Regions from separate parts of the Roseivirga sp. UBA838 genome, predicted to be linked through region 1. Evidence: riboswitches for the same ligand, from Rfam matches in the RefSeq annotation. Region 1 holds a riboswitch; the other holds the start of a gene.
The links. Region 1 has a riboswitch for S-adenosylmethionine ahead of B3O12_RS14365 (homocysteine S-methyltransferase family protein). Riboswitches for the same ligand answer to the same signal wherever they lie in the genome.

Region 1 (8,067 bases):
AGCCATTGAGCGTTGGCACTTGTACGATATGGCCATTCATCACCGAGTAGGCAGGGTGGCCATAGGAGAGGCCGCAGTAGTAATTGCTTGCTCTTCTGCTCACCGAAAGGAGTCATTCAAAGCCTGTGAATTTGCCATAGATACTTTGAAGAAAACAGTACCCATTTGGAAGAAAGAGGTGTTTGAGGATGGAGAGGTTTGGGTTTCGGCACACCCTTAAATACTCGGGCAATCACCGAAAAGATGAGTTAAATGAATTTGGAGTCAATAAAATCGCAATTTCCAATATTCCAGCAGAAAACACCTGTGGGAAAGGAATTGGTGTATTTAGACAATGCCTCTACCACTCAAAAGCCCGATTGTGTAATTGACGCCATCGCTGACTTTTACAAGTTCAGTAATGCCAATGCCGGACGCGGTGTCTATTGGCCGGCAACGGAAGTAACGGGTAGAGTAGTGGACATAAGGCAGCGACTGGCAAAGTTCATAGGGGCTGCAAGGCCTGAAGAAGTAGTCTTCACCCATGGAGTAACCGATGCATTGAATAAACTTGCTCTGGCTATTTTTGGAGGTAGTCAAAAGCGCGAAGGACAAGTGTTGGTTTCGGGCATGGAGCATCATTCTAACTTTGTGCCCTGGCAGATGGCTGCCCGGCATGACTCGCTTCCTTTTAAGGTGATTCCCCTAACCGACTCGGGGGCCATAGACATGGAGGCTTATGCACAGTTGTTGAAAAAGCCAACGAGCCTTGTGGCCGTAAGTGCTGCCTCTAATGTGACAGGGATAGGTAATGATATTTCCCGTTTATCTCAGATGGCTCATAATTCAGGAGCTCTTTTGGTCGTAGATGCATCTCAGGCAGTGGCCCATCAGCCCATAGATGTGAGGCAATGGGACTGTGACTTTATGGTTTTTAGCGGACATAAAGCCTACGGACCTACCGGCATTGGAGTACTCTACGGCACATATGAAGTTCTTGCTGAATTGAACCCGTTGGCCTATGGTGGCGGAATGGTACAAGAGGTGAATGAATCTGACACAACTTTTCGAATGCTTCCACATCGCCATGAAGCGGGTACCTTAAATCTGGCAGGGATAGTTGGTTTGGAAGCCGCTATTGCATTCATAGAAAAACAAGGAATTGCCAATATTCAAGCCCATGAAAACGCACTTTATGAGCTGCTCAGAAAGAAACTAAATGAGGTTTCGGGGGTGGCCATATTGGGAAGATCTTCAAGCCTGCAATGCCCGGTGGTTTCTTTTACCGTTGAGGGAGTACATCCGCACGATATGGCTACGTATTTAGCAACTGAAGGCATAAGTATTCGTGCGGGCCATCACTGTGCACAGCCTCTTATGAAGCACTTTGGAATAACGGCCTGTTCGCGCATATCATTGGCCTGTTATTCTTCCGGGCAAGAGATAGAACAAACTGTTGATCAACTAAAAGAAGCCATTGCTTTTTTCCGATGAATAAAGCCCTGCAAAGCCTTTATAAAGAAGTAATACTTAGTAGGGCAAAAGTCCCCCGGCATGAGTGTAAAGCTACTGATTTAGTCCCCACAGTAGAAGCTTATAATCCACTATGTGGTGATAAGTTTTATCTCTATGTATCTATTGAAGATGGGGTTTTTAAAGAATTGAAATTCAGTGGTTTTGGTTGTTCAATTTCAAAAGCATCAACCGATGTAATGTGCGATGCATTGAGCCATAAGACCATACAGGAAGGGTTGCTGATTATAGATACATTTTTGGAGTTGATTGATGATAAATCTTCTGTAAGTCCAGAACAGCTCACTGACAGTAAGGAATTGTTGGCTTTTGCAGCAGCCAGAGATTTTCCCGAACGAAAAACTTGCGCGAATCTTGGCTGGGAGGCCTTACGACTTCACTTACAAAGCCTATAAACTTTAGTCGTTCAATGCAATGACGCTTTGCTTTACGTGCTTTTCAAAAAGCATGTGCATTATACCGTCTTTAAGACCCACATCGGGTACCTGAATTTTTTGAATTTTGGCTGATTTCATTGCATGGAGGTAAATGTCTGAGGCAGGAAGAATAACATCGGCCCGGTCAGGATTCAGATGCATTTTAAAAATGCGTTCTTCCAGGGTAAGTGCCGACAAACGTTTCTGAACCTCCAAAATGGCTTCTATCCGAAGCATTCTCACCTTCGATTTGGTGCCCGAAAGCTCATAAATCTTGGCAATATTCCCTCCGGTACCAACAGCTGTAATACTACCCTTGTGGCCTACAATCTGGTTTTCTATCCACTGCCCCATACGCTTCAAAACCGCTTTGGAAGAAGCACTTTGAATAGTTCTTACGGAGCCAATTTTAAACGATTCCGATTTTACCTTGCGTCCGTCTCTAATCAGGTTTAGCTCTGTGCTACCTCCACCAACATCGATGTGCAAAAAAGTACCCTTAGCCAGCTTTTCCATGACCACCCGGTTAATCAATTCAGCTTCACGATCTCCACTAATAATGTTGATCTTGAGACCAAAGAGTTGTTTCACCTTTTCGACAATTTCGCGTCCGTTTTGAGACTCTCGCATGGCCGAAGTAGCACAGGCGTAGTATTTATCTACTTCGTATAGGTCAATGAGAATTTTAAAGGCATTCATCAGCCGAATGAACTTATCTTCCTGCTCAGGGCCTATTCGCTTGTGCTGAAAAACATCATGACCAAGCCGTAAAGGAAAGCGTACGTATTCTAACCGCTTAAAATAGTGCTGACCTTCATAGGTCATTACATTAGTTACCTGAAACCGAATGGCATTTGAACCAATATCTATCGCTGCTAACTTCAAGCCTCCAATTTACACTCAATTTCAGATTTATACATGTATTCATTAGCTCTTGTTTGTGCAATAATGTTGCATTTGATAACAATTATTTAATTGATGACCATCTTTCATTACAGAAAGTAAGCCTATCTTAGATTGTGTCTAAAAGAGTTTACACTTGTCTCATTTTAATATGTTTGGTACAAGCATGTTTCAATCCGCCTCCTGAATTTCCAGAAGGAGATGTAGTGGGGTATAAGCCGGTTTATGCTACGGACAACGATGCTTCAATCCGTTTAGAAGAAGCCAGACCAATAGTGAATGGCGGACAAATTTATCTTAAAGGCAATTTGTTGCTTATCAATGAAACGGGAGAAGGGATTCATCTGATAGACAACACAGACCCAGAGGCTCCACAGAACAGAGGCTTTTTGAAAATACTGGGGGCTGAAAATATGGCCATGAAAGATGGAATTTTGTATGTCAATCAGTTTATGTCTGTTTTGGCCATCGATGTCAATGATCTGAACAACATAAGAGTGCTGTCTGAACACGAGTCAATTCTCAACAGAGAAGATTTGAACGTAGCCGTTCCTCCTGGCACTGGTTATTATTTTGAATGTGCCGATCCTAAGAAAGGAAGAGTAGTTGGCTGGCAATTGACCACTATAAATAACCCGAAATGCTACAGGTAAGAAGTTTGGTTTTAGCCCTTTTGGCTATAATAGTAGTGTCTTGTCAGACCGACAGCAACGATTTTACCCCCGATTTGGGAGGCACTGGAACAGGTGGATCTTTGGCCAAGTTTGCCATAGTGCAGAATAGCCTGTTGGTGCTGCATGAAAACGCCATTGATCAGTATTTTATACAGCACGATGGATCATTGACGGAGGGACGTTCGCTTACTTTTTTCTCCGGTGGTCTTGAGACCATTTACCCATACGGTGAATATGCTTTGGTAGGTAGCAATAATCAGGTGTTCTTTCTCGGTTTTGACGACAATAACTTTCTCGATCTCATATCCAGTTACTCTCATCTGACCGCTTGCGATCCGGTAGTAGCTGCTAATGGTGTGGCCTTTTCAACTTTGCGCAATAGTGGCTGTCGATTCGATGCCGATGAGTCACTGGATGCGATAGATATCAGTGACATTGAAACCCCTGTGTTTATCAAATCATACAACATAGAAGCGCCCTATGGCCTTAGCGTTAGAGGCTCTCATTTAATCGTTTGCGAGAGAGGTGGAATAGCCCTCTATGGAATCTCCGACCCTTATAATATAGTGTTAAAAGGCTTTTTCGATTTTAGCAATGATACCCCTCTAGATGTAATACACGCACCAACACACCTTATAGTGAGAACAGATAAAGGCATTTATAATGTAAGTTATACTGACAGCGGAGTGTTTCAGATTCTGGCCAAAATAGACTAATGAGTAGGTTTGTTTTTTTCTACTACATTGTACTCTTCTGTTGTGGATCCAAGGCTTTTGCGCAGAGAAGTCAGCCTGACGGTTCTGCTTATGAAGTTTTGCCAAGGCTGATGCTCAAATATTATGGTTCTCAGTATATAGGCCAGTTCACTTCTCACATGCTGGCGGGTGAATACGTATGGCCAACAGGCAAAGGAATTGAACTAAGACTTGGAGGGCTGATAGATAGAAATGTTTTGAACTATGATGAACTCTATTTTAGTAATAAGTCAGGCTTTAAATCATCGTTGATTTTTAAACAATACATAAGCCATGGACAGCCAATTTTGCAAATTGCCGGTCGGCCTGTTTTAGGAGTCTCTCAGGCATCTAAAGGTGTAATTCCCTACTATGGACTGGAGTTGTTCTATAATGAACTTGGTTTCGACCGAACCCGAACTTATAAGCTGAGTTGTGGGCAAGATTGCGACTACTTTGAGCGCGTAAACTATGGTATGGTTGATAAAAGGGTGGGAGTACGGACTCAATTGGGTTTTGTAGCAGAAATTGCAGGCCCATTTTACTTTGAGTCTTCCATAGCTCTGGGGGCTATGTCTAGTCAATTGAAAGCCGATGATCGCAAGCCCATTGAATATGAGAAAGAATACGGTTTAAAATTCAGAGAAGGCTCTTCTTCAGCCAGGTTACAGTGGGCTGTGGATGTCTCATTCAAGCTTGTCATACGTCTCTTAAAATGACCTGCCGAACCAATGTAATACTTCGATTTACTCATTCGAAATATCAGCCTCAGTCATATTTTCCATTTGCCAGTTATGTAGCTACATAAACTTTCGCTTTATTTGCAGTGCTTATCAAGAAAGACGGAGGGACTAGGCCCTGAGATGTCTTAGCAACCTGGGTAATACCTGGTGCTAATTCCTAGCCTCGAGGCATCGGGGAAAAGATGAGAGTAATCCTTCCAAATTTCTCGGTAAGCCCTAAATCTGTAAAATGGCTTACGACATAGAGAAAATTCTCAAAGAAAGAATACTGGTTTTAGATGGTGCTATGGGTACCATGATTCAGCGACATACGCTTACTGAAGATGATTTCAGAGGCGATCGTTTCAAAGACCATCCTCATCCCCTTAAAGGAAACAACGACTTACTCTCCCTTACCCGGCCCGATATAATCAAGGAAATTCACCGACAATACTTTGATGCGGGTGCCGATATTGTGGAGACGAATACATTTAGTGCCACCACAATTGCCCAAGCCGATTATCATTTGGAAGATGCTGTTTACGACATTAACTATGAATCGGCAAGAATTGCCAGAGAGGTGGCCGATGAGTTTACTAGCGAGCAACCGGAAAAGCCTCGCTTTGTGGCCGGTTCTATGGGGCCAACCAATAGGCTGGCCTCCATGTCGCCCGATGTCAATGACCCCGGTTTTAGAAACATTGATTTCGATCAGTTAAGAATAGCTTTTAAAGAACAGGCCAAAGGCTTGTTAGATGGAGGAGTCGATCTGTTTTTGGTAGAGACCATAACCGATACACTCAATGCTAAGGCAGCTCTTTTTGCTATTTCAGAGCTACTGGAAGAAGAAGGAAAGCGCGTGCCTGTAATGGTTAGTGGAACCATAACCGATGCCAGTGGCAGAACTCTGTCGGGTCAAACTACCGAAGCCTTCTTGATATCTGTTTCGCACATGCCCATACTCTCTATTGGCCTCAATTGTGCTTTGGGGGCAGCACAACTACGCCCGTATTTAGAAACCCTTTCAGAAAAAGCGCCTTTTCACACCAGTGCACACCCCAACGCGGGGTTACCCAATGAATTTGGTCAGTACGACCAAACTCCTGAAGAAATGGTAAAGCAGGTTGGAGAATTCCTGAAAGATGGGTTTCTCAATATTGTGGGAGGCTGCTGTGGCACTACGCCTGAGCATATAAGGCTCATTGCCCAGGAGGCTTCCAGGTATTCACCAAGGTTAGTCCATAGCTCACATTCCATTGTTTCAGGCAATTAATTAGAATGGCAATGGAAGCAAATCACTCGAATGATTCAACACTATTTCGCAGAGCTATCAAATGATTCAATTATCTAAAAAATCACCGAACAAGCACCATGGATTCTAAGCAGCCAAACCTAGATCAAAACAACAAAGTTACCCTGCGGCTTTCAGGTCTTGAACCCCTGATAGTTACGCCTCAGAGTAACTTTGTAAATGTGGGTGAACGAACCAACGTGACCGGCTCCAAGCGTTTTGCCCGCCTAATTAAGGAAGAGAAGTACGATGAGGCTCTTGAAATTGCCAGAGATCAGGTAGAAGGAGGAGCTCAGATCCTAGATGTAAACATGGACGAAGGGATGCTGGATGGCAAGGCGGCTATGGTAAAGTTCCTTAATTTGATAGCCGCAGAACCCGATATCGCCCGAATTCCCATAATGATAGATTCTTCTAAATGGGAGATTATTGAAGCGGGATTAAAGTGCATTCAAGGTAAGGGAGTGGTCAATTCCATTTCTCTTAAAGAAGGCGAAGAAACTTTCATAGAACAGGCTACTAAGGTAAAGCGCTATGGGGCGGCAGTTATTGTAATGGCCTTTGATGAAAAAGGGCAAGCCGATACGTATGAGCGAAGAATAGAGATATGCAAACGCTCTTATGACATACTGGTAGGGAAGGTAGGATTTCCCAAAGAAGACATCATTTTCGACCCTAATATATTCCCTGTGGCTACGGGCATAGAAGAACACAACAACAATGCGGTTGACTTCTTTAGAGCTACCCGATGGATTAGGGAAAACCTGCCCGGAGCACATGTGAGCGGAGGAGTTAGCAATGTGTCTTTTTCTTTTAGAGGGAATAACCCGGTTAGAGAAGCCATGCACTCTGCTTTTTTGTATCACGCCATTAAAGAAGGAATGGATATGGGAATAGTGAACCCCACTATGCTGGAGGTTTACGATGATATTCCTAAAGATTTACTCGAACGTGTAGAGGATGTTCTTCTGAACAGAAGGCCCGATGCCACCGAACGACTTCTGGAATTTGCCGAAACAGTGAAAGGTTCCGGAAAAGTTCAGGTAAAAGACGATTCCTGGAGGCAGGAACCGGTTGAAAAACGGTTGGAGCATGCGCTGGTAAAAGGTATAGTAGAGTTTATTGATGAAGACACAGAGGAAGCCCGTCAGAAGTATGAAAAGCCATTGAAGGTGATTGAAGGTCCGCTAATGGACGGAATGAACGTGGTTGGCGACCTGTTCGGTGCCGGTAAAATGTTTCTTCCTCAGGTAGTAAAAAGTGCCCGGGTAATGAAGAAGGCAGTAGCTTACCTTCTTCCTTTTCTTGAAGAAGAAAAAGCAGCTAATAACGACCAAAGCTCAGCGGCAAAAATACTTCTGGCTACAGTGAAGGGAGATGTGCATGACATTGGTAAGAATATAGTGGGAGTGGTATTGGCCTGTAACAACTTCGATATTGTAGACTTGGGTGTTATGGTGCCGGCCGAAAAAATTCTCGATGCTGCCGTTGAGCATAAAGTGGATGCTATAGGTTTGAGCGGGCTCATTACTCCATCACTCGATGAAATGGTGCACGTGGCAAAAGAAATGGAGAGAAGAGGCTTGCAGATTCCATTAATGATAGGTGGCGCCACTACAAGCCGTATTCATACTGCAGTAAAAATAGACCCTGTATATTCCGGTTCGGTAGTTCATGTTTTAGATGCTTCTAAATCGGTGCCGGTAGCCGGAGAACTTATTAGTAAGGAGACCTACCCAAGCATATACAGCCGGGTTAAAACAGAATACGCCAGGCTTAGAGATGATCATGCCAACCGCAAACAGGTCAAAAACT
Region 2 (8,067 bases), on a different contig from region 1:
TGCCTCTCTGGTAGCTGTGGGAACGGTACCAACCGGAGTGGTTACACTTTTTGATGCCAATACCGGTGACATTGTCAGGCAGGTGCCTAATGCACCCGATCAGGGAGACAACTGGGGTCAAATACGCTTTCTGGCTTTCGATGAGGCCGATGAGTACCTCTATGTGGGTTCAGGAGATAACCACCTGAGAAAGGTGAGGGTGGCCGATGGACAACTCATCTGGAAGGCATTTATTGGTGGCTGGCCTTTTGTAAATGGGCTTAAATTTTCATCGGATGGTTCCTTTATAATTACCGGCACCAAATCGTTCGACCAGGCGCGTGTAGATGTGGCTACAGGAGAAACGGTTTGGATTAACGATACAGGTTCGCTCGAAGCAGAGCTTTCTGATAACGATCGGTATGTGGTGAATTTTGGCGGAGACATGATGGATGCTGAAACAGGCGAATACATTGCCTTTTTGAGGCAAGGAGCTGAAACTCACTTTTTTGCCAACGATGAACTGGTGGCCAAGCTGGATCGCAATGTCCAGGTCTTTTATCAGAACGGGAAACAAATGATGGGCTCGGAGCCAAGTGGCGGAGGCCAGGGTGGAGGGGAGCAGTCGCAATGGTCTTACATGAGTGCCGATGGATCGCTGGCCATTATTGCCTATCGTGATATGGTAACCGATCCGGGGAATCAGGTAGGAATAGCTTTCTACTCGGGGGCCGTAGAACGGGTAAGTCTGGATCCGAACGATGATCCCACAGATATTTCGCTCAGTGCGGCCAGTCTGGACGAAAACAACGAAAGCGGAGCAGAGATTGGCCTGCTTGCAGTAACAGACCCGGATTCGGAAGATACCCATGAGCTGGTGCTTGTAGAAGGAGCTGGAGACAACGATAAGTTTGCCATTGATGGCAATAAACTGCTGGCGCAAGAGGTACTCAATTATGAAGAAAAGAGCCGTTATACTGTAGTCATAAAAGCAACCGACTCTAATAACGCTTCTTTTGAAAAGAGTTTTATTGTAACGGTCAATGACATCAACGATGCGCCAACAGGTATTGAGCTGAGCGAGGATGAGGTGGCTGAGAATCTGGATGCAGGAGCAACCGTGGGTAGCTTATCGGCTACGGACGATGACGCGAATGATACCCACACCTTTAGCCTGGTTTCCGGACAAGGTGATACGGATAATGCTTCGTTTACCATTGAGGGAGGAGTAATTAAAACTGCTGATCTTTTCAACTTTGAGGCAAAAAACGAGTACTCGATTTTAGTGAGAGCGGAAGATAGCGAAGGGGCAACCTTTGATCAGCAACTCACAATTGCCATTACCAATACCAACGATGCACCTACAGATATTGCACTGAGTAACGCGACCGTTCAGGAGCAACAAGATGCGGGCACTGAGGTAGGAACCTTTTCAACAACCGATGAAGACGCTGAAGACACCCATACCTATTCGCTAGTGGCGGGCGATGGCGACACCGATAACGCCAGCTTTTCCATAGCAGAAAACAGCCTGCTCACCACGGCCTCCTTCGATTTCGATTCGCAGTCTTCTTACTCCATTCGGGTTCGCTCGGCCGATGCTTCCGGACAAGCGGTAGAAAAAGCTTTTACGGTAACCGTTGAAGTAATTACCGGCCTGGAGGTTGATCCTGAAATTCTGGAAGGCGCTTATCCCAATCCCGTATCGGATGTGATTACCATTAAAATGGCCTCGCAAGCCTTTCCATTTCAGATGTCAATGTTCGATTTGGCAGGGAATACCGTATTGCCTACGCAAGAGGTACAGGCAAAGGAGTCGCAAATCAATGTTTCTCGTTTTCAGGAGGGCATATATTTACTGAGCATTCGAGATGCCAAGGGCAAGGTAGTACGCAAAAAAATTCTGGTGGTGCGCTAAGCAAGCTCCTATTTCGTACTGCATGTGCCGATTGGTAACTGAAAAATAAATCCTTCATTCTAAAAAGAGTTTCTCGCTCTAATTGGAATGAAGGATTAAATGGATTATTCCATCAACCTTCGGTTAGACTTAGCCTTTAACCAATTTGCTCAAATAATCGGCATTGTCTTTTGCGCTTTGCAGGGGTGTAGTGCCATCGTATTTCTCCTGTTCAACTATGAGGTGTTCCATTCCATATTGCCTGGCGGCTTTCAGAATGGCTGGGTAGTCGATGCTACCAGTACCCAAAGTGCAGCTGGCATCGTGGGTGGTTGCATTTTTCTCCCGGTCTTTCACATGCGAAAGCTTAAATCGGTTGGGGTATTTTTTCATCCATTCTATGGGATCTTCATTGGCCGTTACCACCCAGTATATGTCCATTTCAAAGTCTACCAGATTGGTGTCAGAGTCTTTCATAAAAATGTCTTGAGGATACACCCCGTCTAACTGGGTAAAACTGTAGGCATGGTTGTGGTAGGCAAAACGCAGACCATTGGCTCGGCATATTTCCCCTTTCCGGTTAAAATCTTCAGTAGCACTTTTATATTCATCGAGCGTTTGCATACTTCGCCAGGGGCAAATGAGGTACTTCATGCCAATTTCTCCCGCTTCGGCCGCTTTGCGTTCAAAGTCTTTGTCAATGTCGCAATGGCTGGCCACTATTTCCATACCCAGCTCGCCCATGTAGGCTTTAAACTCTTTATTGGTCATGCCCCAAAACATGCCTTGAGGTCCCTCGTAGCTTTCTATTTGCTTATAGCCAAAAGAGGCCAACTGAGCTAATACTCCTCTGGGGTCTTTGGGAAAATCTTCGCGTAAGGTATATAGCTGAATACCAAAAGCATTGCTTGCGGTTACTTCAGCTTCTTTCTCGGTAGCGCAGGCATAGGGCGCTAGTGCCAGACCGGCTGCAAAACCACCGGCTTTTTTCAAAAAGTTTCTGCGTTTCAGTGTCATAGTATTAAGGTTCAGTGTTGAATATACAAAATGACTACATTAATTAGATGAAGCTAAGAATAGTTGGCCCTTTGTAGTATGCTTTTCCCTTTTGTATCCCTGTTTCTGGCATTCTTGTTTATGATAGTAAAGATTGTATTGCATATATACTATTTACTCAAGGGAGGGGAAATAAAGGGAGTTGATGATTTTACCTCTGGACACTTTTTGGAAGTGTTTGGCCCTTGGTTTATGAGGTACAGGCTTTTGGAGAATGAGGTTGAGGGGCTAAGAGAGAAAGCTCTCTGAGTGAAGGTCTTCGTAGGGTTGTATTACTTCGCTCTCCTTTTATTTGTTCTGAGTATCAGTTTGTGGTGAGAAGTTCGATAAGATCAGGCTTGCCATGCATCTTGTCTGCCTATGTGGATGTCTAAGTCTGATTGTTTTCATTCTGAGCGATGTCGAAGGATCTGCTCATTGTTTGTAACTGGCTAGTATCTGTGTGGTAGGTAAACTTGTGTTGTGGAAAAATGAATAACAAAAAAGCCATCTGCTTTCACAGATGGCTTTCAATATTTTGTTGGGTTTATTTAACCTCCGAAGTCGTCAAAAGAAACGTTTTCATCAGGCACACCCCAATCGTCACACATTTTGAGAACCGCTGCGTTCATCATTGGAGGTCCGCAGAAGTAGAATTCTATTTCTTCAGGGGCATCGTGTTTGCTCAAATACTGGTCTATAACCGCCTGGTGAACAAAGCCGAGGAAACCGTCTCCTTCTTTATCGTGAATATCTTTCTTCACTTTCCAGTTGTCTTCAGGAAGAGGCTCAGAAAGCACCACAAAGAACTGGAAGTTAGGGAACTCTCTTTCTATTTTCCTGAAATCTTCCAGGTAGAAAAGCTCTCTCTTAGATCTACCACCGTACCAGTAGGTTACTTTTCTTCCGGTTTTTAGGGTGTGGAAGAGGTGGAAGAGATGAGATCGCATTGGAGCCATGCCGGCACCACCACCAATGTAGAGCATCTCTGCATCGGTAGGCTTAATAAAGAACTCTCCGTAAGGTCCTGAAATGGTTACTTTGTCGCCAGGCTTTCTGGTAAATACATAAGAAGAGCAGATACCCGGATTCACATCCATCCATTTGTTGTTTGCTCTGTCCCAAGGTGGGGTAGCAATACGGATGTTCAGCATAATGATGTTTCCTTCAGCCGGGTGGTTGGCCATAGAGTAAGCTCTGAACACGGGTTCTTTATTCACCATTTTCAGATCCCACAGGTTAAACTTATCCCAGTCGCCCTTAAACTTGTCCGGGCCGGCAGGGTCTTCCGGATGAGGTTTTATGTCAATATCCTTAAAGTCGCAGGTAATTGGCGGAACGTCTACCTGAATATAACCTCCCGCTTCGAACTCAAGGTGTTCTCCTTCAGGAAGCTTCACCACAAATTCTTTAATGAAAGATGCCACATTGTAGTTAGAAACTACTTCGCATTCCCATTTCTTAATACCGAAGATTTCTTCCGGTATTTCAATGCGCATATCCTGCTTCACTTTTACCTGGCAAGAAAGTCTAACACCTTCTTTTTGTTCGGATCTGCTCAAGTGGCCTACTTCTGTAGGCAACACATCTCCTCCTCCTTCTTTCACTGTACACTTGCACATGGCGCAAGTTCCTCCACCACCACATGCGGATGGGAGGAAAATCTTCTGACCCGATAGTGTGTTCAAGAGGGTAGAACCTGCCGAAGCAATTACGGGATTCTTCTCATCTCCGTTGATGATGATTTTAACGTCTCCCGACTGCACCAGCTTTGATTGTGCATAGAGCAGAATCAGAACCAATAGCAAGATTACCACAGAGAACGCAACTATTGAAGTAATAATGATAGATGACATCTACTAAGCGATTTTAAATCAATATTTTGTGTTATAGCCAGACTGGCCGTTAGGGCTACAAATATATTGACTAAAAGATTAAATCAGTAAGAGAACCTGAAAAAAGATAGTTGTCCGGAAAATGGCCTAAACAGTGATTCTTTCCCTGATTTTTTGTCCTTTCTTTAGTTCTGAAATTTCCTCTTTTAAGTCAGATACACACAGGTTGCCCAGACTGGTCTGACATGCTTCTGCTGTGAGAACTACATTAATATTGGGATTGTTTTGCCATTGGCTTTGCTGAAGCTTGCCAATACAAACGTGCCCCACAATATAGCAGTGATCAAAGCTGAAGTATTTCTCCTGAATGTTTTCAAAGTCGGTAAGATCTACTTCTTCCGGTGAATTATAGCTGACATATACTTGCACGGGCGATTGATTACTGAAAGGTAGCTGACCTAAGTTATAGTGTTTTTTATACTCATACTTATAGTCGTAGCTCAATGCCGATATATCGGAGAGTACGGCTGCTCCGGTTGGCAAGCTTCCGGCTCCTTTGCCAATGAATAATTGTTCATCGCAAAATTCACCATGAATGGTCACTGCATTGAACTCATTTTCAATGCTAGCCAGGCTGTGATTAGGTTCTACAAATTGAGGGATAACAAAGCCATATACTTTGTCACCAATTCTGCGTGCCTGGGCTACCAGCTTAATGGTCAGACCATGAGCTCTGGCATACTCCAGGTCGGCCGCTTTAAGGCGGTCAATACCCAGATTGGTAATGTCGTTTGGGTGCACATGAATGCCAAAGGCATGGGTAAGCAGAATACTTAGTTTGTATTTGGGGTCATAGCCCTGAACATCCAGCGTGGGGTCACTTTCGGCAAAGCCGAGTTCCTGAGCTTGTTTAAGAGCTTTAGGGTAGTCGATCCGTTCATTAAATATTTTAGTGAGGATGTAGTTGGTAGAGCCGTTGAATATGCCTCTAACCTCTAGCAGCGGTTCATGTCCAAAATATTCTTCAAGGGTACGAATAATAGGAATACTGCCGCAGACTGCTCCTTCGTAGAGCACCGCTTTTCCTGTTTGCTCCTGCAGTGCTACCAAAGTCTCCAGGTTTTCGGCCACCATTTTTTTATTGGCCGTAACAACCGATTTCCCCGCTTTGAGTGATTCTGTTACAATGTAAAATGCCGCTTCGGCATCATCAATTAGTTCAACCACTATGTCAATGGTTGGGTCATTGATTATCTCCTCTTTTTTGGTAGTAAAGAGTTGAGCCGGCAGTTTTCTTTTCTTCTCGGGGTTTTTAATGCAGATTTTGCTGATTTCACCCGCAAAGTTTCGGGAGTTATTCAACGTTTCGTAAAGTCCCTGGCCAACACAGCCAAAGCCAAAGAGTCCGATATTGATGTTTTTCATGGGTGCTCGTTTAAGAAGTTTTCGATGTGGGTTGAAATGGTTTTGGCTTCTACTAAAAAGCCATCGTGTCCATAGTTTGAGTCTATAAAAGTGAGTTTTGAATGTTTTATTCCGTGAGCCAGTATTTGCTGGTCGTTGCGGGTAAATAGTAAATCTGAATTAATACCTATCACTAGTGTGTTGGCTTTCACCCGTTTGAGCGCCTGCTGTACTCCGCCTCTTTTGCGACCTACATCGTGTGTGTCCATGCATTTGGAAAGCGCATAGTAGCTGTGTGCATTAAAGCGTTTCTGAAGTTTTAAACCCTGATAGCGTTGGTAGCTCTCGGCATTAAAGCCGTCAATCTTTTCCTGGCCATCCTCCTGATTTTCATTATAGATTTTATCCGTTCGGTAAGAAATCATAGCCATGGCGCGTGCAGCTTCCAGTCCCTTCCAGCCACCTTTTGGCGAGCTCGAGAAAAAACTTGGGTCGGCTTCAATAGCCATGCGTTGAGCAGAACGTATGCCTATTCCCCATGGCGAACTTTTGGCCCCGGCTGCAATAATGCAGAGGTTTTCAAAAAGTGTAGGGCTTTCAATAGCCCACTCCAAAATTTGCTGCCCACCCATGGAACCTCCAAGGCCCAGGTAAATGCGGTTTATGCCCAGATGTTGCCTGAGCTGCTCATGGGCTTTTACCATGTCTCGAATCGTGAGCAATGGAAAGTCTCTCAAATAACGCTCACCGGTGGCAGGGTTGAAGTCTTTAGGCCCTGTACTCCCATAGCATGAGCCTAGTATGTTGGCACAAACAATAAAGTGTTCGCTTGGATTAATGAGGTATTGCTCGCCTACCAGTCCGGGCCACCATTCCAGCGGGTTGGCATTGGCTGTAAGGGCATGGCAAATCCATACGACATTAGATTTACTGGCATTTAGCTTTCCGAAGGTATGATAGGCTATAACCGGATCGGTAAGAAAGCTGCCGTTTTCCAGGCTAAAATCTCCTTTTATAATAAATTGTTGTATAGCGTCTGGCTGAGCACTGGCTACAGCCGACCCTTTAGGGCTTTGAATTAACATGTTCTGAAATGATTTGTGTGAAAAGTGGATTAGAAGGTGTATGGCCTAGGCACAACACATTCGATCAGAACAAATAATGGTAATAAGCGCTGCCTGTTGGGTGGCTTTCACCCAACCTCTGAAAGGTTTTGTAATTGGATTAGAAAGCATGTTTAACCAATTTATATTCTCCCGAATGCCACCTGGCACCCATTTTGGGATCAGGATTTAGCACCTTTTCCCGATGGATCGGGAGTGGTTGCTAGCGCTTCATAGAGCCTGTCTCTCCACGCTTCTTTATAAATCGATTCGTTCCCTTTGAATCGGGATTGAATGACTTGATGGTGCAAACGTAACAGGCGTTTTTCACATTTCAAAACAAGCCAAAGGAAATTTAAGTAAGCTCAAAGAGCTTCTTATATTGCAACCATGCTGTCTGTATCGTATGAAGTATTCTATGCTGTAGCCTGCCACTTGAGTTTTTCTAAGGCGGCCGAGGTGCTATGTATTTCTCAGCCTGCCGTAAGTAAGCAAATAAAAAAGCTGGAATCGCTTATTGAAGTGCCGCTTTTTGAGCGCCAGGGGAATGCCATTGCACTTACTCCTCAGGGCGAAAAAATGCTTACCTATTTAAGAGAAGCCAAGTTGATTCAGAACAGAATGGAGGCAGATGTAGAGATCATAAAAAGCCGGATGACAGCAAAGGCCGAGCTTAAAATTGGAGCTAGCACCACACTTTCGCTTTACGTACTGCCTAGGGTGCTTTCTTCTTTTCGTAAAAAATGGCCGCTGGTTAAAATTACCCTAATCAATCGGAATACGGAAAATGTACTTAAAGCTTTGAAAGCACATG

Region 2: linked by a shared signal. The riboswitch ahead of B3O12_RS02570 (homoserine O-acetyltransferase family protein) and the one ahead of B3O12_RS14365 (homocysteine S-methyltransferase family protein) in region 1 are both predicted to bind S-adenosylmethionine.

What each region holds. Positions count from the first base shown of each region.
Region 1 covers NZ_DBHC01000040.1:55,130-63,196, reverse strand. The annotation lists gene B3O12_RS14400 (molybdenum cofactor biosynthesis protein MoaE) at 1-220, shown strand, start outside; gene B3O12_RS14395 (aminotransferase class V-fold PLP-dependent enzyme) at 253-1,473, shown strand; gene sufU (Fe-S cluster assembly sulfur transfer protein SufU) at 1,470-1,907, shown strand; gene B3O12_RS14385 (phosphatase) at 1,911-2,813, opposite strand; gene B3O12_RS14380 (hypothetical protein) at 2,987-3,484, shown strand; gene B3O12_RS14375 (hypothetical protein) at 3,472-4,221, shown strand; gene B3O12_RS14370 (hypothetical protein) at 4,221-4,958, shown strand; SAM riboswitch class I at 5,067-5,171, shown strand; gene B3O12_RS14365 (homocysteine S-methyltransferase family protein) at 5,212-6,234, shown strand; gene metH (methionine synthase) at 6,333-8,067, shown strand, end outside.
Region 2 covers NZ_DBHC01000008.1:147,239-155,305, reverse strand. The annotation lists gene B3O12_RS02590 (cadherin domain-containing protein) at 1-1,897, shown strand, start outside; gene B3O12_RS02585 (sugar phosphate isomerase/epimerase family protein) at 2,027-2,893, opposite strand; gene nqrF (NADH:ubiquinone reductase (Na(+)-transporting) subunit F) at 3,463-4,767, opposite strand; gene B3O12_RS02575 (homoserine dehydrogenase) at 4,894-6,171, opposite strand; gene B3O12_RS02570 (homoserine O-acetyltransferase family protein) at 6,168-7,235, opposite strand; SAM riboswitch class I at 7,394-7,520, opposite strand; gene B3O12_RS02565 (LysR substrate-binding domain-containing protein) at 7,644-8,067, shown strand, end outside.